Regions from separate parts of the Escherichia sp. E4742 genome, predicted to be linked through region 1. Evidence: riboswitches for the same ligand, from Rfam matches in the RefSeq annotation. Region 1 holds a riboswitch; each other region holds the start of a gene.
The links. Region 1 has a riboswitch for thiamine pyrophosphate ahead of thiB (thiamine ABC transporter substrate binding subunit). Riboswitches for the same ligand answer to the same signal wherever they lie in the genome.

Region 2: another riboswitch for thiamine pyrophosphate. It lies ahead of thiC (phosphomethylpyrimidine synthase ThiC); the one in region 1 lies ahead of thiB (thiamine ABC transporter substrate binding subunit).
Region 3: another riboswitch for thiamine pyrophosphate. It lies ahead of thiM (hydroxyethylthiazole kinase); the one in region 1 lies ahead of thiB (thiamine ABC transporter substrate binding subunit).

The regions. Positions count from the first base shown of each region.
Region 1 covers NZ_CP040443.1:3,042,082-3,050,196, forward strand. The annotation lists gene thiP (thiamine/thiamine pyrophosphate ABC transporter permease ThiP) at 1-1,310, opposite strand, end outside; gene thiB (thiamine ABC transporter substrate binding subunit) at 1,286-2,269, opposite strand; TPP riboswitch at 2,300-2,399, opposite strand; gene sgrR (DNA-binding transcriptional regulator SgrR) at 2,433-4,088, opposite strand; gene sgrT (glucose uptake inhibitor SgrT) at 4,177-4,308, shown strand; gene leuD (3-isopropylmalate dehydratase small subunit) at 4,414-5,019, opposite strand; gene leuC (3-isopropylmalate dehydratase large subunit) at 5,030-6,430, opposite strand; gene leuB (3-isopropylmalate dehydrogenase) at 6,433-7,524, opposite strand; gene leuA (2-isopropylmalate synthase) at 7,524-8,115, opposite strand, start outside.
Region 2 covers NZ_CP040443.1:2,403,709-2,411,823, reverse strand. The annotation lists gene nfi (deoxyribonuclease V) at 1-334, opposite strand, end outside; gene hemE (uroporphyrinogen decarboxylase) at 344-1,408, opposite strand; gene nudC (NAD(+) diphosphatase) at 1,448-2,221, opposite strand; gene FEM44_RS11710 (Rsd/AlgQ family anti-sigma factor) at 2,316-2,792, shown strand; TPP riboswitch at 2,844-2,944, shown strand; gene thiC (phosphomethylpyrimidine synthase ThiC) at 3,023-4,918, shown strand; gene thiE (thiamine phosphate synthase) at 4,918-5,553, shown strand; gene thiF (thiazole biosynthesis adenylyltransferase ThiF) at 5,546-6,301, shown strand; gene thiS (sulfur carrier protein ThiS) at 6,285-6,485, shown strand; gene thiG (thiazole synthase) at 6,487-7,257, shown strand; gene thiH (2-iminoacetate synthase ThiH) at 7,254-8,115, shown strand, end outside.
Region 3 covers NZ_CP040443.1:120,716-128,830, reverse strand. The annotation lists gene FEM44_RS00765 (fimbria/pilus periplasmic chaperone) at 1-111, shown strand, start outside; gene FEM44_RS00760 (fimbrial biogenesis outer membrane usher protein) at 127-2,607, shown strand; gene FEM44_RS00755 (putative fimbrial-like adhesin protein) at 2,623-3,657, shown strand; gene rcnB (Ni(II)/Co(II) efflux transporter accessory subunit RcnB) at 3,739-4,077, opposite strand; gene FEM44_RS00745 (nickel/cobalt efflux protein RcnA) at 4,295-5,116, opposite strand; gene rcnR (Ni(II)/Co(II)-binding transcriptional repressor RcnR) at 5,237-5,509, shown strand; TPP riboswitch at 5,601-5,697, shown strand; gene thiM (hydroxyethylthiazole kinase) at 5,732-6,520, shown strand; gene thiD (bifunctional hydroxymethylpyrimidine kinase/phosphomethylpyrimidine kinase) at 6,517-7,317, shown strand; gene FEM44_RS00725 (glycoside hydrolase family 25 protein) at 7,383-8,115, shown strand, end outside.

The DNA of each region.
Region 1 (8,115 bases):
ATGCTGTAACGCGTGGTGATATCGCGCATTGGGTTTTCCAGCACCTTCAGCGCGTAAGGGATCGCCATTAACGCATTGGTGAAAATCACAATGCCGTCAGCAGATTGCGGCAGGCCAATGGTGTTGTTGAGCAGTAAAAAGAAGCCCGTTGCCAGCACAATCCCCGGCATGGCGAGGATCAACATGCCGCTTATCTCCAGCGCCTGACCCGCCAGCATTTTTTGCCGCGCCCGCAGTTCGCGACTGCTCCATAGCAGCATCATGGTCAGCACTACGCACAATACGCCTGCCGACAGCGCAATACGCAACGAGGTCCACAACGCCTGCCACAGCACCGGTTGTGCCAGCACTTCCGGCAATTGGCGATTTACCCCATCGACAATCACCGCCAGTAACGGTGGCAGCAACAGCAGCAGCGCCAGCACAATTAACACCGTGTCGCAAATGCGGCTATGCAGACGATCGTCCGGGTCGCGCCAACCTTGCAGCAGCGTGGTGCCAGGCGCAATGGCCTTACTCAATCGCTGACTCAGCAGCACCAGACCGAGACAGCACACCATCTGGATCAGCGCCAGCATCGCCGCGCGGGCGGGATCGTAGTCGTAACTCAGCGCCTGATAAATAGCCAGCTCGATAGTCGTTGCTTGCGGACCGCCGCCCAGCGACAACACGGTGGCGAAGCTGGCGAAACAGAGCATAAAGATAAGCGCAGCAACCGGCGGGATTTGGCGCCGTAACCACGGCCATTCGACGAAGCGGAAAAAATGCCAGCCGCGCATCCCAAGCTGGGCGGCAAGCTGACGTTGTTCCCCGGGAATGTTTTCCAGTGCCTGGAGTAATAAGCGGCTCGCCATCGGCAGATTAAAAAATACATGCGCCAGCAAAATGCCTTGCAGGCCGTAGGGCGAAAATGTCCACTCCAGACCAAGCGATTGCCAGAGCGATGCCAGCCAGCCCTGGCGGCCATAGACGCTAAGAATGCCGAAAACGGCGACCAGCACCGGGAGGATCAAGGTCATTGCGCACAGACGCAACAGCGCCAGCCGTCCCGGAAAGCGCCTGCGATAAAGCGCGCGGGCAAGGAATATTGCGGGTACGACAGAGAGCAACGCCGAGAGAAACGCCTGCCAGAAGGAGAAGCGCACCACATGCCACAGGTAGCTGTCCTGCCAGATTGCCGCCCAGTCACCCTGCGGCGCGTTCCACCACAGGGCGAGAAACGCCGCCAGTGCAACCGCCACCACAAGCGTAGCGGCGCTTACACCTGGAATTAACCAGCCGGGAATTAACGGCTGACGGCGCGTTGCCATTCGCTAATCCATGCCTGACGTTGTGCCGCCACTTCGGCTGGCGAGAACTCCAGCGTGGTTGCTGGTTTGGTCAATTGTTCAAACCCGGCAGGCAGCGTGACGTTTGCCACCGGATACATCCAGTTGCCAGTTGGAATCGCATTCTGGAAAGCCGGAGAAACCATAAACTGGAGGAATTTTTGCGCCAGCTCCGGCTGCTTGCTGGCAGCGGTGCGGGCGGCAACTTCCACTTGCAGATAGTGACCTTCGCTGAAGTTCGCAGCGGCGTAGTTATCTTTCTTCTCTTCGAGAATGTGATAAGCCGGAGAGGTGGTGTAGCTCAGTACCAGATCGCTTTCACCTTTTAAAAACAGGCCATAGGCTTCGCTCCAGCCTTTGGTGACTGTGATGGTTTTCTTCGCCAGCTTCTGCGAGGCTTGCGGGGCGTCATCGCCATAGACTTTTTGCATCCACAACAGCAGGCCAAGCCCCGGCGTACTGGTGCGCGGATCCTGATAAATCACTCGCCAGTTTTGATCGCTCTCAACCAGCTCCTTCAGGCTTTGCGGCGGATTTTTCAGTTTGTTTTTGTCATAGACGAAGGCGAAGTAGCCGTAATCAAACGGTACGAAAGTGTCATTATTCCAGCCGCCGGGAACGTTTACTGCATCCGCTGCCACACCGCTTTTGGCAAACAATCCGGTTTTGCTGGCGGCGTCTAACAGGTTGTTATCCAGCCCCAGCACCACATCGGCTTTACTGTTTTTGCCTTCCATCCGTAGACGGTTGAGAAGCGAAACGCCATCTTCCAGCGCCACCAGTTTCAGTTCGCAATTACAGTCGGCTTCAAAGGCTTTTTTGACCACCGGACCAGGCCCCCAGTCGGCGGCGAAGGAATCGTAGGTATAAACAGTCAGAACGGGTTTAGCGAAAACAGGCGCTGTGCACAGCAACAGCAGGGGAAGACATTTTTTTAACACTTTGCACCTCAAAAAAGAGTGGCAAAGGACTTGAGAAGGAGCCTCAAATCCCTTCGCCGGCGTTATCCGGATCAGGTTCGACGGGTATTTTCTCAGCGCACGCGTCCGCGTGGCACCCCGTTGAGAACGGCGTTAGTGTAGTGATTTTGTTATCAACCAGCAATCATGGATCCGGTGGCGCAAACCACGCTGATTTAAAATCGAACCAGCCGAGGGTGTTCATGCGCAGGCCGCGCATACTGCGTTGCCCCTGAATAATCAGCCAGTGGTGGATCAACGGTACCATTGCTTTACTGGCGACCAGTTGCTGGCACCAGTTCGCCAGATTCATCTCGCCATTGCGCCAGCGTGCGGCGTCGGCTTGCCAGTCGAGAGGAATACAGTGTTGTAGCAGCGGTACTTCGCACAAGTGCGCGAACAGCGAAAAATCCAGCGGCAGCGTAAAGTTGGCGCTGTTAAGCCAGATGTCGCTTTCGATCTCACCTTCGTGCCACTGATCGTAGCTGATCTCTTTGATTTCCAGCGTGACCTGGTGACTTGCCAGAATCTGCTGCATGATCCTGGCAATCACCCGATGTTCAATGTGATCCTGATAAAAGGTCAGGGTGAGATGTTCCAGCCCGGCAGGTTTTTCGCAATGTGTTGGGCGGGCATGGTGCCAGCGGGGGAGCAGCCCATAGGCCGGAAACCACAGTTGCTGGTACTGTTCCTCGGCGAAATAAACCAGATTGGTCGGCGAAAGTACATAGCTTATCCAGTCTCTGACTTGCTGATTCGCCCCGCGATGGGTGCGACTGTCGAACAGTAGATAGTAGCAACCTTCTTCAAGGCGACTTTCAATCTCTTTTTCCTCGCCCTGCGGCCCTTTCAGCATCAGGCCTCCAGCGGGTTCATCGGCAATTTCCGGCAGAACCCAGACGTTAACTTCGTCGATTAATGCCCGATAACCAAAGAAGTCGTCGAATGCCTGAATTTTCAGTTGATTGGCGCTGTTACGCATTACCGCATACGGACCGGTGCCGATCGGATGACTGGCAAAGTTGCTGAGGGTTTCCCATTCACGCGGCAGGATCATCGCCGGAACTTGCGCCAGCAGTAACGGCAACCAGCGGTCTGGCTGAGTGAGATGAATATCCAGCGTCCAGGGCGTCGGCGATACAATTTCAGCAATGTGGGAATAGAGCGGCAGCGTATTGATCCGTTTCAAAGAGGCAATCACGTCGTCCATTTCCAGTTCACGACCATGATGAAAATGGATCCCGGGGCGCAAAAAGAAGCGCCAGTGGAGTGGGGAAATTTGCTGCCAGTGGTGGGCGATGTCCGCCTCCAGTTCCCCATTTTCCTCATTTATTCGGGTTAACGCACTGAAGATTTGCCGGGCAATATGCGTTTCGGAACGGCGTAATGCGCTGCCAGGCAGCAGGTTGCGCAACGGGCGATAATAGAGGACGCGCAGGATATGCCGCCCCTGGCGGAAGCTACGCCCCAGATGAGAAACCAGCATTTGCCGCACGGCGGTTTTATCACCGACTAACTGCACCAACTGGTCGATGCGATCCTGTTCCAGCAGGTCTTCCGCTCGCTGTTGTTGTAGCGCCAGCCCGGTATAGAGAAACGTTAAACGCGAGCGTTTGCCGCGCCCGACTTCCGCTTCCCACGTCAGCCAGCCGCGATCCTGCATGGTGTTGAGCAGGGTGCGCATATGACGGCGGGAGCAGCTCAATAACTCCGCCAGTTCGTTCAGCGTTGTCTCCTGCGATTTACCCTCGCAGCATTGCCACAGGCGGATGAACTGTTGTTGCAGACGAGCAGATGGCATAAAAGGGGAACTCCTGCGCAAAAGTCAGCAATTTTATTTTCCCTATATTAAGTCAATAATTCCTAACGATGAAGCAAGGAGGTGCCCCATGCGTCAGTTTTATCAGCACTATTTTACCGCGATAGCGACGTTGTGCTGGCTGCGTTGGTTAAGCGTTCCACAGCGTTTAGCCATGCTTGAAGAACTGATGCAGTGGGAGGGGAGTGATTCTGAATACTGATTTGCGGACATCATGTGTGACTGAGTATTGGTGTTAATCGCCACGCCAGCAGTGAATACCTGCTGGCTTTTTTCTTTTTGGCGATTGCGCCGGACGGCGTACAAATTAACGCATAAACGCCGGCTGCTTCTCTTCATAAGTGGCAATAGCGTCGTCGTGCTGCAAGGTCAGACCGATGCTGTCCAGACCATTCATCATGCAGTGGCGGCGGAAGGCATCAATAGCAAAGCGATAAGTTTTATCACCCGCTTTCACTTCTTGAGCTTCCAGATCTACATCGAAATGAATCCCCGGATTGGCTTTCACCAGCGCAAACAGCTCGTCCACTTCGGCATCGCTTAATTTCACCGGCAGCAACTGGTTGTTAAAGCTGTTGCCGTAGAAGATGTCAGCAAAACTCGGCGCAATCACCACTTTAAAACCGTAATCGGTTAACGCCCACGGCGCGTGCTCACGCGAGGATCCACAGCCGAAGTTTTCTCGTGCCAGCAAAATGGAAGCGCCCTGATACTGCGGGAAGTTCAGCACGAAGTCCGGGTTTGGCTGTTGGCCTTTTTCATCGAGAAAACGCCAGTCATTAAACAGATGCGCGCCAAAACCAGTACGCGTCACTTTCTGCAGAAACTGCTTCGGGATAATCGCATCGGTATCGACATTGGCGGCATCCAGCGGAACCACCAGGCCTGTATGTTTGATAAATTTCTCTGCCATGGTGTGCTCCTTATTTAATGTTGCGAATGTCGGCGAAATGTCCGGTCACAGCAGCGGCGGCAGCCATTGCCGGGCTGACCAGATGCGTGCGACCGCCGCGCCCCTGGCGGCCTTCAAAGTTACGGTTGCTGGTGGAGGCACAACGTTCGCCGGGATTCAGACGGTCGTTGTTCATCGCCAGACACATTGAGCAGCCAGGCAAGCGCCATTCAAAACCGGCTTCAATAAAGATTTTGTCCAGACCTTCTGCTTCCGCCTGAGCTTTTACCGGGCCAGAGCCGGGAACCACCAGTGCCTGTACGCCTGGCGCGACTTTTCGCCCTTTGGCGATTTCCGCTGCCGCGCGTAAATCTTCAATGCGCGAGTTGGTACAGGAACCAATAAACACTTTGTCGATAGCCACTTCAGTCAGCGGAATACCCGGTTTCAGTCCCATATAGGCCAGTGCTTTTTCTGCCGACGCGCGTTCAACCGGATCGGCAAATGAAGCGGGATCAGGGATATTCTCGTTAACGGAGATCACCTGTCCTGGGTTAGTTCCCCAGGTCACCTGCGGGGCAATCTCTTCTGCTTGCAGAGTGACAACGGTATCGAAAGTTGCGCCTTCGTCGGTTTGCAGGGTTTTCCAGTAGGCGACGGCATCGTCGAAATCTTTGCCTTTCGGCGCATGCAGACGGCCTTTAACATAGTTAAAGGTGATTTCGTCCGGTGCAACCAGACCGGCTTTCGCGCCCATTTCGATTGCCATATTGCACAGGGTCATACGACCTTCCATGCTTAAATCACGGATTGCTTCGCCGCAAAACTCCACTACATGCCCGGTGCCGCCTGCGCTGCCGGTTTTACCAATGATCGCCAGCACGATATCTTTCGCGGTAATGCCCGGTGCGGCTTTGCCCTGGACTTCAATTTTCATAGTCTTCGCACGACCCTGTTTCAGGGTTTGCGTTGCCAGTACGTGTTCAACTTCGGAAGTGCCGATACCAAAGGCCAGCGCACCAAACGCGCCGTGGGTGGCGGTATGCGAGTCGCCGCAGACAATGGTCATCCCCGGCAAGGTGACGCCCTGTTCCGGCCCCATCACGTGGACGATCCCCTGATACGGGTGATTCAGGTCATACAGCTCGACGCCAAATTCTTTGCAGTTTTTAATAAGCTCCTGCATCTGGATCCGCGCCATTTCACCGCAGGCATTAATGTCTTTAGTCTGAGTTGAGACGTTGTGATCCATGGTGGCGAAGGTTTTCCCCGCCTGACGCACCGGGCGACCGTGGGCGCGCAGGCCATCGAACGCCTGCGGTGAGGTCACTTCATGCACCAGGTGGCGGTCGATATATAACAGCGGGGTTTCGTTTTCGGCTTCGTAGACTACGTGAGCGTCGAACAATTTTTCGTATAACGTCTTAGCCATGATTACACCCCTTCTGCCACATAGCGGGCAATGATATCGCCCATTTCATCGGTACTAACGGCGGCAGCGCCACGGGCTAAATCCCCGGTGCGAATGCCTTCTTCTAATGCGCGGTTAATGGCGCGTTCAATGGCGGAAGCTGCATCATCGGCATCCAGGCTGTAGCGCAGCAGCAGTGCCAGCGACAGAATTTGCGCAATCGGGTTGGCGATGTTTTTGCCTGCGATATCTGGTGCCGAGCCGCCTGCCGGTTCATACAGACCAAAACCTTGCTCGTTCAGGCTAGCGGAAGGCAACATCCCCATCGAGCCAGTGATCATTGCGCACTCGTCAGACAGAATGTCGCCAAACAGGTTGGAGCACAGCAGTACGTCAAACTGTGATGGATCTTTAATCAGCTGCATGGTGGCGTTGTCGATGTACATATGCGCCAGTTCGACATCCGGATATTCGATGGCGATCTCATTAACGATTTCCCGCCATAAAATAGAGGATTGCAGCACGTTGGCTTTGTCGATCGAGGTGACTTTACGGCGACGCTTGCGGGCAGATTCAAACGCGATACGGGCAATGCGCTCGATCTCAAAACGGTGATACACCTCGGTATCAAACGCTTTTTCATATTGTCCGTTGCCTTCGCGGCCTTTGGGCTGACCAAAATAGATGCCGCCAGTCAGTTCGCGCACACATAGGATGTCGAAGCCCTTAGCGGCAATGTCTGCGCGCAGCGGGCAGAACGCTTCCAGCCCCTGATACAGTTTTGCCGGACGCAGGTTGCTGAATAATTTAAAGTGCTTACGCAGAGGCAACAGCGCGCCGCGTTCTGGTTGTTGATCCGGCGGCAAATGTTCCCACTTCGGACCGCCTACCGAGCCAAACAGCACGGCATCGGCTTGCTCACAGCCTTCAACCGTTGCTGCCGGCAGCGGTTGCCCGTGGTTATCAATGGCTGCGCCACCTACATCGTAATGGCTGGTAGTGATGCGCATCGCAAAGCGGTTGCGCACGGCATCCAGCACTTTCAGCGCCTGGGTCATCACTTCCGGACCAATACCGTCCCCCGGCAATACGGCAATATGGTAATTCTTCGACATCACACGGTTTCCTTGTTGTTTTCGTTGTGTTGAGCTTTGCGTTGCAACTCTTTTTCGACTTCTGCGGCGCGCCAGATATTGTTCAGTACGTGCACCATGGCTTTGGCGGAGGACTCGACAATATCGGTGGCCAGGCCGACGCCGTGGAAGCGGCGACCGTTGTAGTTGGCGACGATATCCACTTGACCCAGCGCATCTTTTCCGTGGCCTTTGGCGGTCAGGCTGTATTTCACCAGTTCGACGTTATAGTCAGTGATGCGGTTAATTGCCTGGTAGACGGCATCGACCGGACCATTACCGTTGGCGGCTTCCGCTTTGACTTCCTCGCCACAGACCAGTTTGACGGCAGCGGTGGCGATATCGTTAGAACCAGACTGCACGCTGAAGTAATCCAGACGGAAATGTTCCGGTTCTTCTTGCTGTTTACCGATGAAGGCCAGAGCCTCCAGGTCGTAATCAAACACCTGACCTTTCTTATCTGCCAGTTTCAGGAACGCGTCGTACAGGTTGTCTAAATTATATTCACTTTCTTTATATCCCATCTCATCCATGCGGTGTTTCACCGCCGCACGACCGGAACGAGAGGTCAAA
Region 2 (8,115 bases), 640 kb from region 1:
GGCGAGGATGCGAGATCCCGTGACCATCGACAAACACTAAATCCGGCTTTTGCGGCAGCATCTCCCACGCGGCCAGCAGCGCAGGATATTCGCGGAAGGAAAGAAAACCTGGAATGTAAGGCATGGTAGTAGCGATGCGGGCCACTTTATACTCCACCAGCTCAAGCGAGGGGTATTTCAGCAGCACCATCGCCGCTCGCGTCACTTCTCCGCCCTGCTCAAACCCGACATCGGCTCCGGCGATCAGATCCGGCGGATCTTTATCGAGTCGATCCTCGCGGATCACAGAAGAAGCCAGTTCAAGTTGTTGTGTGCGTAATGACGCGAGATCCATAACCACTCCTTACTGATGATAAGGCGCAGACAGGCGATGCACTGCCTCCACAAACACGCCAGCATGTTCTGGCGGCACATCCTGATGGATACCGTGGCCGAGGTTAAAGACATGACCTTCGCCGTGACCGAAACCTGCAAGTATAGTCGCTACTTCTTCTTCAATGCGGGCAGGCGGCGCATACAGCATCGACGGGTCCATATTGCCCTGCAACGCGACTTTATTGCCGACGCGGCGGCGTGCATCGGCGATGTCCGTTGTCCAGTCGAGGCCCAGCGCATCGCAACCGGTTTCTGCCATGGCTTCCAGCCACTGTCCGCCGCCTTTGGTAAACAGCGTGACCGGTACGCGGCGACCGTCGTTTTCACGCAGTAAACCATCAACAATTTTATGCATGTAATAAAGCGAGAACTGTTGATAATCGCGCCCGGTAAGCACGCCGCCCCAGGTGTCGAAAATCATCACTGCCTGAGCACCGGCTTTAATCTGCGCGTTCAGGTACAGAGTGACGCTTTTCGCCAGTTTATCGAGTAGCGCGTGCAGCGCCTGCGGATCGGCATACATCATTTTTTTGATCACGGTGAACGCTTTGCTGCTGCCGCCTTCCACCATGTAGGTCGCCAGCGTCCACGGGCTGCCGGAAAAACCAATCAGCGGCACTTCGCCTTTCAGTTCGCGACGAATGGTACGCACCGCGTTCATCACGTAACCCAGCTCATCTTCCGGGTCCGGAATTGGCAGTTTATCGACGTCAGCTTTGCAGGTGACTGGTGTGGTAAAACGCGGGCCTTCTCCGACTTCAAAATAGAGCCCTAACCCCATCGCGTCCGGAACGGTGAGGATATCGGAAAAGAGGATTGCCGCATCCAGCGGATAGCGACGCAGCGGTTGCAAAGTCACTTCGCACGCCAGTTCGGCGTTTTTGCACAGCGACATAAAATCGCCCGCCTGAGCGCGCGTGGCTTTATATTCTGGTAGATAGCGACCCGCCTGGCGCATCATCCATACTGGAGTGACATCAACGGGCTGGCGCAGCAGCGCCCGCAGATAACGATCGTTTTTAAGTTCGGTCATTTTGGCTGTTCCTTAGTGCGTCAGGCGGTCAGTGTATCATCACTCATACTCTGCCCGACACATCGCCACCGTATCTTCTATCAGACGGCGCGCTACGGTGCCGGGCGGTGGAAGTAACGGCAAATCGTCATAGCGATACCAGTTCGCCTCGAGCAATTCTTTCGGGTCGATCACGATGTCGCCGCTGTCATAGTCCGCCATAAACGCAGTCATTAATGACTGAGGAAACGGCCACGGCTGGGAAGTCACGTAACGCAAGTTTTTGACTTTGATGCCACTCTCTTCCATCACTTCCCGCGCGACTGCCTGTTCGAGAGTTTCGCCCACTTCGACGAATCCGGCGAGTACCGTATGGACACCGTTACGATGGCGGGTATGCTGGGCGAGAAGGATCGAATCATCACGACGGATGGCAACAATAATGCAGGGTGCGATTTGCGGGTAATAACGCTCACGGCAGTGGCTGCACAGCATCGCCCATTCGGTTTTGCTTGGGTACATTTCATGCCCGCAGTAACCGCAGTATTTATGCGAGCGATAAAACTCCGCCAGTTGCACACCACGTCCGGCTAATTGAAACAGCCCTACGTCCAGATCAATGACCTGGCGCACCGAGCCCATATCATGGCGACGCTGCTGTTGCACTAGCCAAACAGGTTCTCCCTGCCATTCGCCGATTTGTAGTGCGCGCTGGCCCACAAGATCAAAATTTGCCGCTGTGCCATATGGCAATTCACCCTTCGGCAACCATAATTTTTGCTCATGACTGACGACCCACCAGCCGTGATCTAATTTTTCAATTATACGATCCATAGCTCTTGCACTACCTTTGCATCACTGGCATGTTTAACATGGTTTTTACATTTCTCACTGAGCAGTTTTTGAATACAAACTTGCGGAGTCAATCATGCTTAACCAGCTCGATAACCTGACGGAGCACGTCAGAGGAAGTAACAAACTGGTTGATCGCTGGCTACATGTACGTAAGCATCTGCTCGTGGCTTACTACAATCTGGTTGGCATTAAGCCTGGCAAAGAATCGTACATGAGGCTGAATGAAAAAGCCCTTGATGATTTTTGCCAGAGTCTGGTCGATTATCTGTCTGCCGGACATTTCAGTATTTATGAACGCATTCTGCATAAACTGGAAGGCAACGGGCAGCTTGCTCATGCCGCGAAGATTTGGCCGCAACTGGAAGCCAATACACAACAGATTATGGATTACTACGATTCCAGCCTGGAAACCGCCATCGATCATGATAATTACCTTGAGTTTCAACAGGTTTTATCTGACATCGGCGAGGCGCTGGAAGCACGCTTTGTGCTGGAAGATAAGCTGATTCTGCTGGTGCTTGACGCCGCCCGCGTCAAACATCTTGCTTGAGTTCTGCGCTGTTAACGCGTAATTTACATTCAACGCCCCGTTTTCGGGGCTAATTTCTTGTCGGAGTGCCTTAACTGGCTGAGACCGTTTATTCGGGATCCGCGGAACCTGATCAGGCTAATACCTGCGAAGGGAACAAGAGTTAATCTGCTATCGCATCGCCTTTGCGCGATCGTCTCTTGCTTCATCCGTCGTCTGACAAGCCACGTCCTTAACTTTTGGAATGAGCTATGTCTGCAACAAAACTGACCCGCCGCGAACAACGCGCCCAGGCGCAACATTTTATCGACACCCTGGAAGGCACCGCCTTTCCTAACTCAAAACGCATTTACATCACTGGCACACACCCCGGCGTGCGCGTGCCGATGCGTGAGATCCAGCTTAGCCCGACACTAATTGGCGGCAGCAAAGAACAGCTGCAGTACGAAGAAAACGAAGCGATTCCGGTCTACGACACCTCCGGCCCGTATGGCGATCCGCAGATCGCCATTAACGTGCAGCAAGGGCTGGCAAAACTGCGCCAGCCGTGGATCGACGCACGCGGCGATACCGAAGAACTCACCGTGCGCAGTTCCGATTACACTAAAGCGCGGCTGGCAGATGATGGCCTCGACGAGCTGCGTTTTAGCGGCGTATTAACGCCAAAACGCGCCAAAGCAGGGCGCCGCGTCACACAACTGCACTATGCCCGCCAGGGTATCATCACGCCGGAGATGGAGTTCATCGCCATTCGCGAAAATATGGGTCGCGAGCGCATCCGTAGCGAAGTTTTACGCCACCAGCATCCGGGAATGAGCTTTGGCGCACGTCTGCCGGAAAATATCACTGCGGAATTTGTCCGTGATGAAGTTGCTGCCGGACGTGCGATTATCCCGGCCAACATTAATCATCCGGAATCGGAGCCGATGATTATTGGTCGCAACTTCCTGGTAAAAGTTAACGCCAATATCGGCAACTCGGCGGTCACCTCTTCCATCGAAGAAGAAGTGGAAAAGCTGGTATGGTCCACTCGCTGGGGAGCGGATACCGTGATGGATCTTTCCACTGGTCGCTATATTCACGAAACCCGCGAGTGGATTTTGCGTAACAGCCCGGTGCCGATCGGTACTGTGCCGATCTACCAGGCGCTGGAGAAGGTTAACGGGATCGCCGAAGATCTTACCTGGGAAGCGTTCCGCGACACGCTGCTGGAACAGGCCGAACAGGGCGTGGATTACTTCACGATTCATGCGGGCGTGCTGCTGCGCTACGTGCCAATGACCGCTAAACGCCTGACCGGTATTGTGTCGCGCGGTGGTTCGATTATGGCGAAATGGTGCCTCTCCCATCATCAGGAAAATTTCCTCTATCAACACTTCCGCGAAATTTGTGAAATCTGCGCCGCCTATGACGTTTCGCTGTCGTTGGGCGACGGCCTGCGCCCCGGTTCTATTCAGGACGCCAACGATGAAGCGCAGTTTGCCGAGCTGCATACGCTGGGCGAACTGACCAAAATCGCCTGGGAATATGACGTGCAGGTGATGATTGAAGGTCCTGGGCATGTACCGATGCAGATGATCCGCCGCAATATGACCGAGGAGTTAGAGCACTGCCATGAAGCGCCCTTCTATACCCTCGGGCCGCTGACTACCGATATCGCGCCGGGCTATGACCACTTCACGTCGGGGATTGGCGCGGCGATGATCGGCTGGTTTGGCTGCGCGATGCTCTGTTACGTAACGCCGAAAGAGCACCTGGGTCTGCCCAATAAAGAAGATGTTAAGCAGGGGCTTATCACCTATAAGATTGCCGCCCACGCCGCTGATCTGGCGAAAGGGCATCCGGGCGCGCAAATTCGCGATAACGCCATGTCGAAAGCCCGCTTCGAATTTCGCTGGGAAGACCAGTTTAATCTGGCCCTCGATCCGTTTACCGCCCGCGCTTATCACGATGAAACCCTGCCGCAAGAATCCGGCAAAGTCGCCCATTTTTGCTCCATGTGTGGGCCGAAATTCTGCTCGATGAAAATCAGTCAGGAAGTGCGCGATTACGCCGCCGCGCAAACTATTGAAGTGGGAATGGCGGATATGTCGGAGAACTTCCGCGCCAGAGGCGGAGAAATCTACCTGTGTAAGGAGGAAGCGTGATGTATCAACCTGATTTTCCTCCTGTACCTTTTCGTTTAGGACTGTACCCGGTGGTGGACAGCGTACAGTGGATCGAACGTCTGTTGGATGCAGGCGTACGTACTCTCCAGCTACGCATCAAAGATCAGCGCGATGAAGAGGTGGAAGCCGATGTAGTAGCGGCAATTGCGCTGGGCCGCCGCTATAACGCGCGGCTGTTTATCAACGATTACTGGCGGCTGGCGATTAAGCATCAGGCATATGGCGTCCATTTGGGGCAGGAAGATTTGCAATCTACCGATCTTGAGGCCATCCGCGCGGCAGACCTGCGGCTGGGCGTTTCGACCCATGACGATATGGAAATCGACGTCGCGCTGGCAGCACGCCCTTCTTATATCGCGCTGGGACATGTGTTCCCGACACAAACCAAACAGATGCCTTCTGCACCGCAGGGGCTGGAGCAACTGGCACGGCATATTGAGCGTCTGGGGGATTATCCCTCCGTCGCGATTGGCGGTATCAGTCTGCCGCGCGCGCCTGCGGTGATGGCGACGGGTGTCGGCAGTATCGCCGTCGTCAGTGCCATTACCCAGGCGGCAGACTGGCGTTTGGCAACGGCACAGTTGCTGGAAATTGCAGGAGTTGGCGATGAATGACCGTGACTTTATGCGTTACAGCCGTCAAATCCTGCTCGATGATATTGCCATTGAAGGGCAGCAAAAACTGCTCGACAGCCAGGTACTGATTATCGGCCTTGGCGGGCTGGGTACGCCCGCTGCGTTGTACCTGGCGGGTGCTGGCGTCGGGACGCTGGTGCTGGCAGATGACGACGATGTGCATTTAAGCAATCTGCAACGACAAATCCTCTTTACCACTGAAGATATCGATCACCCGAAATCGCAGGTCAGCCAACAGCGACTGACACTGTTGAATCCCGATATTCAACTGACAGCATTACAACAACGGTTAACGGGTGAGGCGTTAAAAGATGCGGTAGATCGGGCCGATGTGGTGCTCGACTGTACCGACAATATGGCGACTCGCCAGGAGATTAATGCCGCCTGCGTGGCACGTAACACGCCGCTCATCACCGCCTGCGCGGTCGGATTTGGCGGTCAGTTGATGGTACTGACGCCGCCCTGGGAGCACGGTTGTTATCGCTGCCTGTGGCCGGATAACCAGGAGCCAGAACGCAACTGCCGCACGGCGGGCGTGGTTGGCCCGGTGGTCGGGGTTATGGGCACTTTGCAGGCACTGGAAGCAATTAAGTTATTGAGCGGTATAGAAACACCTGCGGGAGAACTCCGGCTGTTCGACGGTAAATCGAGCCAATGGCGCAGCCTGTCGTTGCGCCGTGCCAATGGTTGCCCGGTATGTGGAGGATGCAATGCAGATCCTGTTTAACGACCAACCAATGCAGTGCGTCGCCGGGCAAACTGTTCACGAGCTGCTGGAACAACTCGATCAGCTAAAAGTGGGCGCGGCACTGGCTATTAATCAGCAAATCGTCCCGCGTGAGCAGTGGGCACAACATATCGTGCAGGATGGTGACCAGATCCTGCTTTTTCAGGTTATTGCAGGAGGTTGAGATGTTACGTATCGCGGACAAAACGTTTGATTCACATCTGTTTACCGGCACCGGGAAATTCGCCTCTTCACAACTGATGGTGGAGGCGATCCGTGCTTCCGGTAGTCAGCTGGTGACGCTGGCGATGAAACGCGTCGACTTGCGCCAGCACAATGACGCTATCCTCGATCCGCTTATCGCGGCGGGTGTAACACTGCTGCCGAATACTTCCGGAGCGAAAACGGCGGAAGAAGCTATCTTCGCCGCCCATCTGGCTCGTGAAGCGTTAGGCACAAACTGGCTAAAATTAGAGATTCACCCTGACGCCCGCTGGCTGTTGCCCGATCCCATCGAAACCCTGAAAGCCACCGAAACACTGGTACAACAGGGATTTGTCGTGCTGCCTTACTGCGGAGCCGATCCGGTATTGTGTAAACGTCTGGAAGAAGTCGGCTGTGCCGCGGTGATGCCGCTCGGCGCGCCGATTGGCTCTAATCAGGGGCTGGAAACCCGCGCCATGCTGGAGATTATTATCCAGCAGGCCACGGTTCCGGTGGTTGTCGATGCTGGCATCGGCGTTCCCAGCCATGCCGCGCAGGCGCTGGAAATGGGGGCCGACGCGGTGTTAGTGAATACGGCGATTGCCGTCGCGGACGATCCCGTCAACATGGCGAAGGCATTTCGTCTGGCAGTAGAAGCAGGCCTGCTGGCACGTCAGTCAGGACCGGGCAGCCGCAGTCATTTTGCCCTTGCCACCAGCCCGCTGACCGGATTTCTGGAGGCATCGGCATGAAAACCTTCAGCGATCGCTGGCGACAACTGGACTGGGACGACATCCGCCTGCGTATCAACGGCAAAACGGCTGCTGACGTAGAGCGGGCGCTAAATACCTCGCAACTCACCCGCGACGATATGATGGCGCTGTTATCGCCAGCCGCCAGTGGCTATCTGGAACCACTGGCCCAACGGGCGCAGCGTCTGACCCGTCAGCGATTTGGCAACACAGTTAGCTTCTACATCCCGCTCTATCTTTCTAATCTTTGCGCTAACGACTGCACGTATTGCGGATTTTCCATGAGCAACCGCATCAAGCGCAAAACGCTGGATGAAGCGGATATCGCCAGGGAAAGCGCCGCTATACGGGAAATGGGCTTTGAGCATCTGTTGCTGGTCACTGGTGAACATCAGGCGAAAGTGGGGATGGATTACTTTCGCCGCCATCTCCCTGCCCTGCGTGAACAGTTCTCTTCATTGCAGATGGAAGTACAGCCGCTGGCGGAAGCGGAATACGCCGAGTTAAAGCAGCTTGGTCTGGATGGGGTGATGGTTTATCAAGAGACATATCACGAGGCGACTTATGCCCGCCATCATTTGAAGGGCAAAAAACAGGACTTCTTCTGGCGGCTGGAAACGCCGGATCGGCTGGGTCGGGCGGGGATTGATAAGATTGGCCTCGGCGCGCTAATTGGTCTTTCCGACAGCTGGCGCGTTGACTGCTATATAGTTGCCGAACATTTGCTATGGCTGCAACAGCATTACTGGCAAACCCGTTACTCTGTCTCCTTCCCGCGCCTGCGCCCGTGTACTGGCGGCATTGAGCCTGCGTCGATTATGGATGAACACCAGTTAGTGCAAACCATCTGCGCCTTCC
Region 3 (8,115 bases), 2.2 Mb from region 1:
ATGATTGCACCACTAGAAAGTCAGAATGTCAGTGTCAAAAATAATAATACGGATGGCTGGCAACTGACCATTATCGATGATCACGGCAACTATATTAGTGACAAAATTTAATTGCAGGAGCTTCCTATGTTGAGAATGACCCCGTTTGCATCAGCAATAGTCGCGTTATTGCTCGGCATTGAAGCACATGCAACAGAAGAAACCTTTGACACCCATTTTATGATGGGAGGAATGAAAGGTGAGCAGGTAACAAATTTGCGTCTTGATGATAATCAGCCTTTACCCGGCCAGTACGACATTGATATTTATGTCAATAAGCAATGGCGTGGAAAATATGAGATTATCGTAAAAGATAACCCAGATGAAACTTGCCTGACGCGTGAAATTGTAAAGCGGTTAGGTATAAATAGCGATAATTTTGCACGCGACAAACAATGCTTAACATTTGAGCAACTTGTACAGGGTGGAAGCTACGCCTGGGATATTGGAATTTTTCGTTTGGATCTTGCTGTCCCGCAAGCCTGGGTCGAAGAACTGGAAAATGGTTATGTTCCGCCAGAAAACTGGGAACGGGGAATTAATGCGTTTTATACGTCTTATTACGTAAGTCAGTATTACAGTGACTATAAAGCCTCGGGTAATAGCAAGAGTACCTATGTGCGTTTTAACAGTGGGCTAAATTTGCTGGGATGGCAGCTGCATTCAGATGCCAGTTTTAGCAAAACGGATAATAATCCAGGGGAGTGGAAAAGCAACACACTGTATCTGGAGCGTGGATTTTCTCAAATTCTCGGTACGCTGCGTATTGGTGATATGTACACGTCAGCCGATATATTTGATTCCGTTCGCTTCAGCGGGGTTCGGTTATTTCGTGATATGCAGATGTTGCCAAACTCGAAGCAAAATTTTACTCCACGGGTACAGGGGATTGCCCAGAGTAACGCGTTGGTAACTATTGAACAGAACGGTTTTGTCGTTTATCAGAAAGAGGTTCCACCAGGCCCATTTTCGATTACTGATTTGCAGTTAGCGGGCGGAGGTGCGGATCTTGATGTGAGTGTTAAGGAAGCCGATGGATCAGTTACTACATATCTGGTGCCTTATGCGGCAGTACCTAATATGCTGCAACCTGGCGTATCAAAATATGATTTTGCAGCGGGCCGTAGTCATATTGAAGGTGCGAGCAAGCAAAGTGATTTTGTCCAGGCAGGTTATCAGTATGGTTTTAATAACTTATTGACACTGTATGGCGGCACGATGGTTGCTAATAATTACTACGCGTTTACCCTGGGAACAGGTTGGAATACGCGTATTGGCGCAATTTCAGTCGATGCAACTAAATCGCACAGTAAGCAAAACAATGGTGATGTGTTTGACGGGCAAAGTTATCAAATTGCTTATAACAAATTTTTGAGCCAAACATCGACACGTTTTGGTCTGGCGGCCTGGCGTTATTCGTCGCGTGATTACCGCACGTTTAACGATTATGTGTGGGCAAATAATAAAGATAATTATCGTCGTGATAAAAACGATGTCTATGACATTGCCGATTATTACCAGAATGATTTTGGTCGCAAAAATAGCTTTTCCGCCAATATGAGTCAGTCATTGCCAGAAGGCTGGGGATCTGTGTCATTAAGTACTTTATGGCGTGATTACTGGGGGCGCAGTGGCAGTAGTAAAGATTATCAACTGAGTTATTCCAATAACTGGCGGCGGATAAGCTATACCCTCGCGGCAAGCCAGGCGTATGACGAGAATCATCATGAAGAGAAACGTTTTAATATTTTTATATCAATTCCCTTTGATTGGGGTGATGACGTTACGACGCCTCGTCGGCAAATATATATGTCTAACTCAACGACGTTTGATGATCAGGGTTTTGCCTCAAATAATACGGGATTATCAGGAACAGTAGGGAGTCGGGATCAGTTCAATTATGGTGTCAACCTGAGTCATCAACATCAGGGAAATGAAACGACAGCTGGAGCGAATTTAACCTGGAACGCGCCGGTGGCAACAGTGAATGGCAGCTATAGTCAGTCGAGTACTTATCGACAGGCTGGAGCCAGTGTTTCAGGGGGCATTGTCGCCTGGTCGGGTGGCGTCAATCTGGCGAACCGTCTTTCCGAAACGTTTGCTGTGATGAATGCGCCAGGAATTAAAGATGCATATGTCAATGGGCAAAAATATCGCACAACAAACAATAATGGCGTGGTGGTATACGACGGAATGACACCTTATCGGGAAAATCACCTGATGCTGGATGTGTCGCAAAGCGATAGCGAAACAGAATTGCGAGGTAACAGGAAAATTGCCTCCCCTTATCGCGGCGCGGTCGTTCTGGTCAATTTCGATACCGATCAGCGCAAGCCCTGGTTTATAAAAGCGTCAAGAGCGGATGGGCAACCATTAACGTTTGGTTATGAAGTCAATGATATCCACGATCACAATATTGGTGTTGTTGGCCAGGGAAGTCAGATATTTATTCGCACCAATGAAATTCCGCCATCAGTAAATGTGGCTATTGATAAACAACAAGGGCTTTCATGCACAATCACCTTCGGTAAAGAGATTGATGAAAGTAGAACTTATATTTGCCAATAAGCATCGGGTAGCTTTATGAAAATTAACATAGTGTTATTTATATTCATGATGATGGTTATACCTGCGAGCTATGCGGCATGTTATGGAGAGTTGTCAGCGCAGCATAATCTGGTTGTTCAGGGGGATTTTGCACTTACTCAAATGCAAACAGCGACATATGAACATAATTTTAATGATTCGTCATGTGTGAGTACGAATACCATTACCCCCATGAGTCCTTCAGATATTATTGTTGGGCTTTATAACGATACTATTAAATTAAATTTACATTTTGAATGGACTAATAAAAACAGCATCACATTATCCAATAACCAGACCAGTTTCACCAGTGGTTATTCAGTAACGGTGACGTCAGCGGCCAGTAACGCGAAAGTGAATGTTTCTGCGGGGGGCGGCGGAGCAGTGATGATTAATGGTGTCGCGACATTATCCAGTGCTTCATCAACAACGCGTGGAAGTGCTGCAGTACAATTTTTACTGTGTTTGCTAGGAGGAAAGTCGTGGGATGCATGTGTGAATAGCTACAGAAATGCATTGGCACAAAATGCAGGTGTCTATTCCTTTAATCTGGCATTATCATATAATCAGATAACGACGACCTGCAAACCTGATGATTTATTAATTACTTTAGAGAGTATTCCCGTTTCACAATTACCAGTCACAGGTAACAAAGCAACAATAAATAGTAAAAAAGGGGATATTATTCTGCGTTGTAAAAACTTATTAGGTCAACAAAATCAAACATCACGGAAAATGCAGGTGTATTTATCAAGTTCTGACTTGTTAACCAGCAGCAACACGATACTGAAAGGTGCGGAAGATAATGGCGTAGGATTTGTTCTTGAAAGTAATGGTTCGCCAGTCACACTTTTAAATATCACTGACAGCAGTAAAGGATACGCAAATTTAAAGGAAATTGCTGCGAAGTCAAAAATTACAGATACAACGGTCTCAATTCCGGTAACAGCCAGTTACTATGTTTATGATAAAAATAAAGTTAAATCTGGCGCACTGAAGGCTACCGCCTTAATCAACGTGAAATACGACTAATAACAAGTAAGACGAGCAAGTGGCTAATAATAAAAAATAATAAGGTGTCTGCATTTCCCCCTCATGATGAGGGGGCTTTTTTTAGCGATGGTAAAATATTTCGCCATCGTAGGCTTTAATGATTTTACCGTCAGTGTCGTTGATCAACACATATGCGCCACCCATATAGGTCCAGTGGGTTCCGGCGTCAGGTGCGGGCAGGTTACGCAACTGCCACTGCTTAATGTTGTACTCATCGGTGCGGTACATCTCTGGAACGGTATCGCCTGGCTTGAAATGCTTGAAGTCAGCAATGAAACTACTCAACTCATACTTTGAAATTCCAGAGGCATTGGTCGAACCCGCAGTGGCCGGCGCGGCCCACGCTACGCTGGTTGCCAGCAACAGCGCACCCAACAATAACTTATTTCTTATGGTCATATACTCTCCACGTTGGGGATCAGTAAAATCAGTCGCATATCTTTCCTGTCATACAATATAACCGACAAGCGATATTTTGTTAGTGATCCCATGATTTCGTAAAAAGTGTAAATGAAAGGATGCAGCAAAAGCATCCTCATTGAGCGAGAAGTGAGCGGAATAAGCTGATTTAAGAATCATCCTGGGCTAAAGGGATAACGAAGCCCAGGTGATTGTTTTATCTCATAATACCCATAAAGCCATGCACTCCCATATACAACCCGACTAAACCAATTAACAGACTGGAAAAATAGGGGGCGCGTTTAGCGAGAGTGTTAAATCCGCTCCAGCGTTTTGCAACCTGCTGAACACTGATTGCTGCGCCAACGCCTACGGTGACCAGCGTTATTGCCAGGCCGATGCTGAAACTGACGACCAGAGTTGCACCCAATGTGAGGGCTTTCAACTGAATGCAAATCAACAACACTGTTATTGCCGCAGGGCAGGGGATAAGCCCGCCGGTTAAGCCAAACAGCAAAATTTGCCAGTTGGTGACCTCTCTACCATCAAAGCGTCGTTTAATGTCACTGGCATGGGCCAGCGCATGAGCATCCTGATACTCGTCGCTCTGACCATGTTCGTGATGATGATCATGCTCGTGGTTGTGGTCGTGATGATGGTCATGATGGTGGTGCTCATGCATATTCTCCAGCCAGTTTTGTTCACCTCGCCAGGTGCGCCAGAACATCCAGAACGCGGTGCCAATAATGATCACCGCGGAAATCAACTGAAGCCACGGCTCCGCTGACTGTGCAGTAAAGCGTTTGCTGATCACCATCCCACCAAAAGCAATCAACCAGACTACTGCCGTATGCGAAATGGTTGCGGCCAGTCCAAGCATCACTGCCTGTTTAATCGTACCTTTAATGGCGATGATAAACGCCGCCATCATCGTTTTTGAGTGCCCCGGCTCCAGGCCATGAAGCGCACCAAGTAAGATGGCGCTGGGAATGAAAAACCAGGCGTTTCCTTGCTGAAGAAGAGTGGTAAATTCGGTCATGATAATAATTCTTAGTATTAATTCGGCGTCCTGATTCTACTCCCCCCCAGTACATGATACTACCCCCCAGTAGATTAATAGTGCTATGATTTTCCATGATCTTGTTAACCAGGTTTTGCCATGTCTCATACCATCCGTGATAAACAGAAACTGAAAGCGCGCGCCAGCAAGATTCAGGGACAGGTCGTCGCGCTCAAGAAAATGCTCGACGAGCCGCATGAATGCGCTGCCGTTCTACAACAGATTGCCGCCATTCGTGGTGCGGTAAACGGCCTGATGCGGGAAGTGATTAAAGGTCATCTAACGGAACACATCGTTCACCAGGGCGATGAGCTAAAGCGTGAAGAAGACCTGGATGTTGTTCTTAAGGTGCTGGATTCGTATATCAAATAGTTTCGTACCGTTATTGCAATACTGCTGTTTTTCCTCGTTTACAACGCGCGCGCCGGACATTAACATCCTCCTCTGCGATTCATTATCGCAACCAAACGACTCGGGGTGCCCTTCTGCGTGAAGGCTGAGAAATACCCGTATCACCTGATCTGGATAATGCCAGCGTAGGGAAGTCACAGACCATCAGGTCATTGCTTCTTCACGTTATGGCAGGAGCAAACTATGCAAGTCGACCTGCTGAGTTCCGCGCAATCTGCGCACGCGTTACACCTCTTTCACCAACACTCTCCCCTTGTGCACTGCATGACCAATGATGTGGTGCAAACCTTTACTGCCAATACTTTACTGGCGCTCGGTGCATCGCCAGCGATGGTTATTGAAACCGAAGAGGCCAGTCAGTTTGCGGCCATCGCCAGTGCCTTGTTGATTAACGTTGGCACACTGACGCAGCCACGTGCGCAGGCGATGCGTGCCGCCGTTGAGCAGGCAACACGATCACAAACGCCCTGGACACTTGATCCGGTTGCGGTTGGTGCGCTCGATTATCGCCGCTGTTTTTGTCATGAACTTTTATCTTTTAAACCGACAGCGATACGCGGTAATGCTTCGGAAATCATTGCATTAGCTGGCATTGCTAATAGTGGACGTGGTGTGGATACCACTGACGACGTAGCTAACGCGTTGCCCGCTGCACAAACTCTGGCACGGGAAACTGGCGCAGTCGTCGTGGTCACTGGCGAGGTAGATTATGTTACCGATGGTCGTCGCACCGTTGGCATTCACGGCGGCGATCCGTTAATGACCAAAGTGGTAGGAACTGGCTGTGCATTATCGGCAGTCGTCGCCGCCAGTTGTGCATTATCGGGTGATACGCTGGAAAATATCGCATCTGCCTGTCACTGGATGAAACAAGCCGGAGAACGCGCAGTCGCCAGAAGCGAGGGGCCGGGTAGTTTTGTTCCACATTTCCTTGACGCGCTCTGGCAGCTGACGCAGGAGGTACAGGCATGAAACGGATTAACGCTCTGACGATAGCAGGTACTGACCCGAGCGGCGGTGCAGGAATTCAGGCCGACCTTAAAACCTTCTCGGCACTTGGCGCTTATGGTTGCTCCGTTATTACTGCACTGGTGGCGCAAAATACCCGTGGCGTACAGTCGGTGTATCGCATTGAGCCTGATTTTGTCGCCGCCCAGCTTGATTCGGTGTTCAGCGATGTGCGAATAGACACCACCAAAATCGGTATGTTGGCGGAAACCGATATCGTTGAAGCGGTGGCAGAACGGCTGCAACGTTATCAGATCCAAAACGTGGTGCTGGATACCGTTATGCTGGCAAAAAGCGGCGATCCGCTGCTTTCACCTTCGGCGGTTGCCACGCTGCGCGGTCGATTATTGCCACAGGTTTCATTAATAACACCAAACTTGCCCGAAGCTGCCGCCTTGCTCGACGCGCCACACGCGCGTAACGAACAGGAAATGCTGGAACAGGGACGTGAATTATTGGCGATGGGCTGTGGCGCAGTGCTGATGAAAGGCGGTCATCTGGATGATGAGCAAAGCCCGGACTGGCTGTTTACCCGCGAAGGTGAACAACGGTTTACCGCACCGCGTATTATGACCAAAAACACCCACGGCACCGGTTGTACCCTCTCTGCGGCGCTGGCTGCACTACGCCCGCGCCATACAAACTGGGCTGACACCGTACAGGAGGCAAAAAGCTGGCTTTCTGCGGCGTTAGCGCAGGCAGACACACTGGAAGTTGGCCACGGGATTGGTCCGGTTCACCACTTTCACGCCTGGTGGTGAGCACCGTACTATAGCTGCTTTGGCATTTTTCAGCTTTTTCGCGCTGAAATTCAGGGATGAAACCAATGCAGCTAAGAATCGCCAGTCGAAAAAAATTCACCGCTTTGATATGCGCTCTGGGGCTAATTTCCATCGTTGCGATTCATCCCCGCCAGACGATGAATTATTTCTATTCGACAGCAATTCAGATTAAAGACTACATCCACTTTTATGGTTATCGCCCGGTCAAATCTTTCGCTATTCGCATTCCTGCCAATTACACCATTCATGGTATTGATGTTTCACGCTGGCAGGAACGGATCGACTGGCAGCGTGTCGCAAAAATGCGCGACAACGGTATCCGCTTACAGTTTGCTTTTATTAAGGCTACGGAAGGCGAAAAGCTGGTTGACCCGTATTTTTCGCGCAACTGGCAAAGGAGCCGTGAAAATGGCCTGCTGCGTGGGGCGTATCACTATTTTTCTCCGTCGGTATCCGCTTCAGTTCAGGCCAGATTATTTCTGCAAACGGTGGATTTTGCCCACGGCGATTTCCCTGCCGTGCTGGACGTAGAAGAGCGAGGAAAATTATCGGCAAAAGAATTACGCAAGCTAGTAAGTCAGTGGCTAAAAATGGTCGAAAAACGCACGGGAAAAAAGCCAATTATTTACTCAGGAGCCGTGTTTTATCACACGAACCTGGCGGGCTATTTCAATGAGTATCCGTGGTGGGTGGCCCACTATTATCAACGTCGCCCGGACAATGACGGCCAGGCCTGGCGTTTTTGGCAGCATTCCGACCGTGGACAGGTGGATGGCA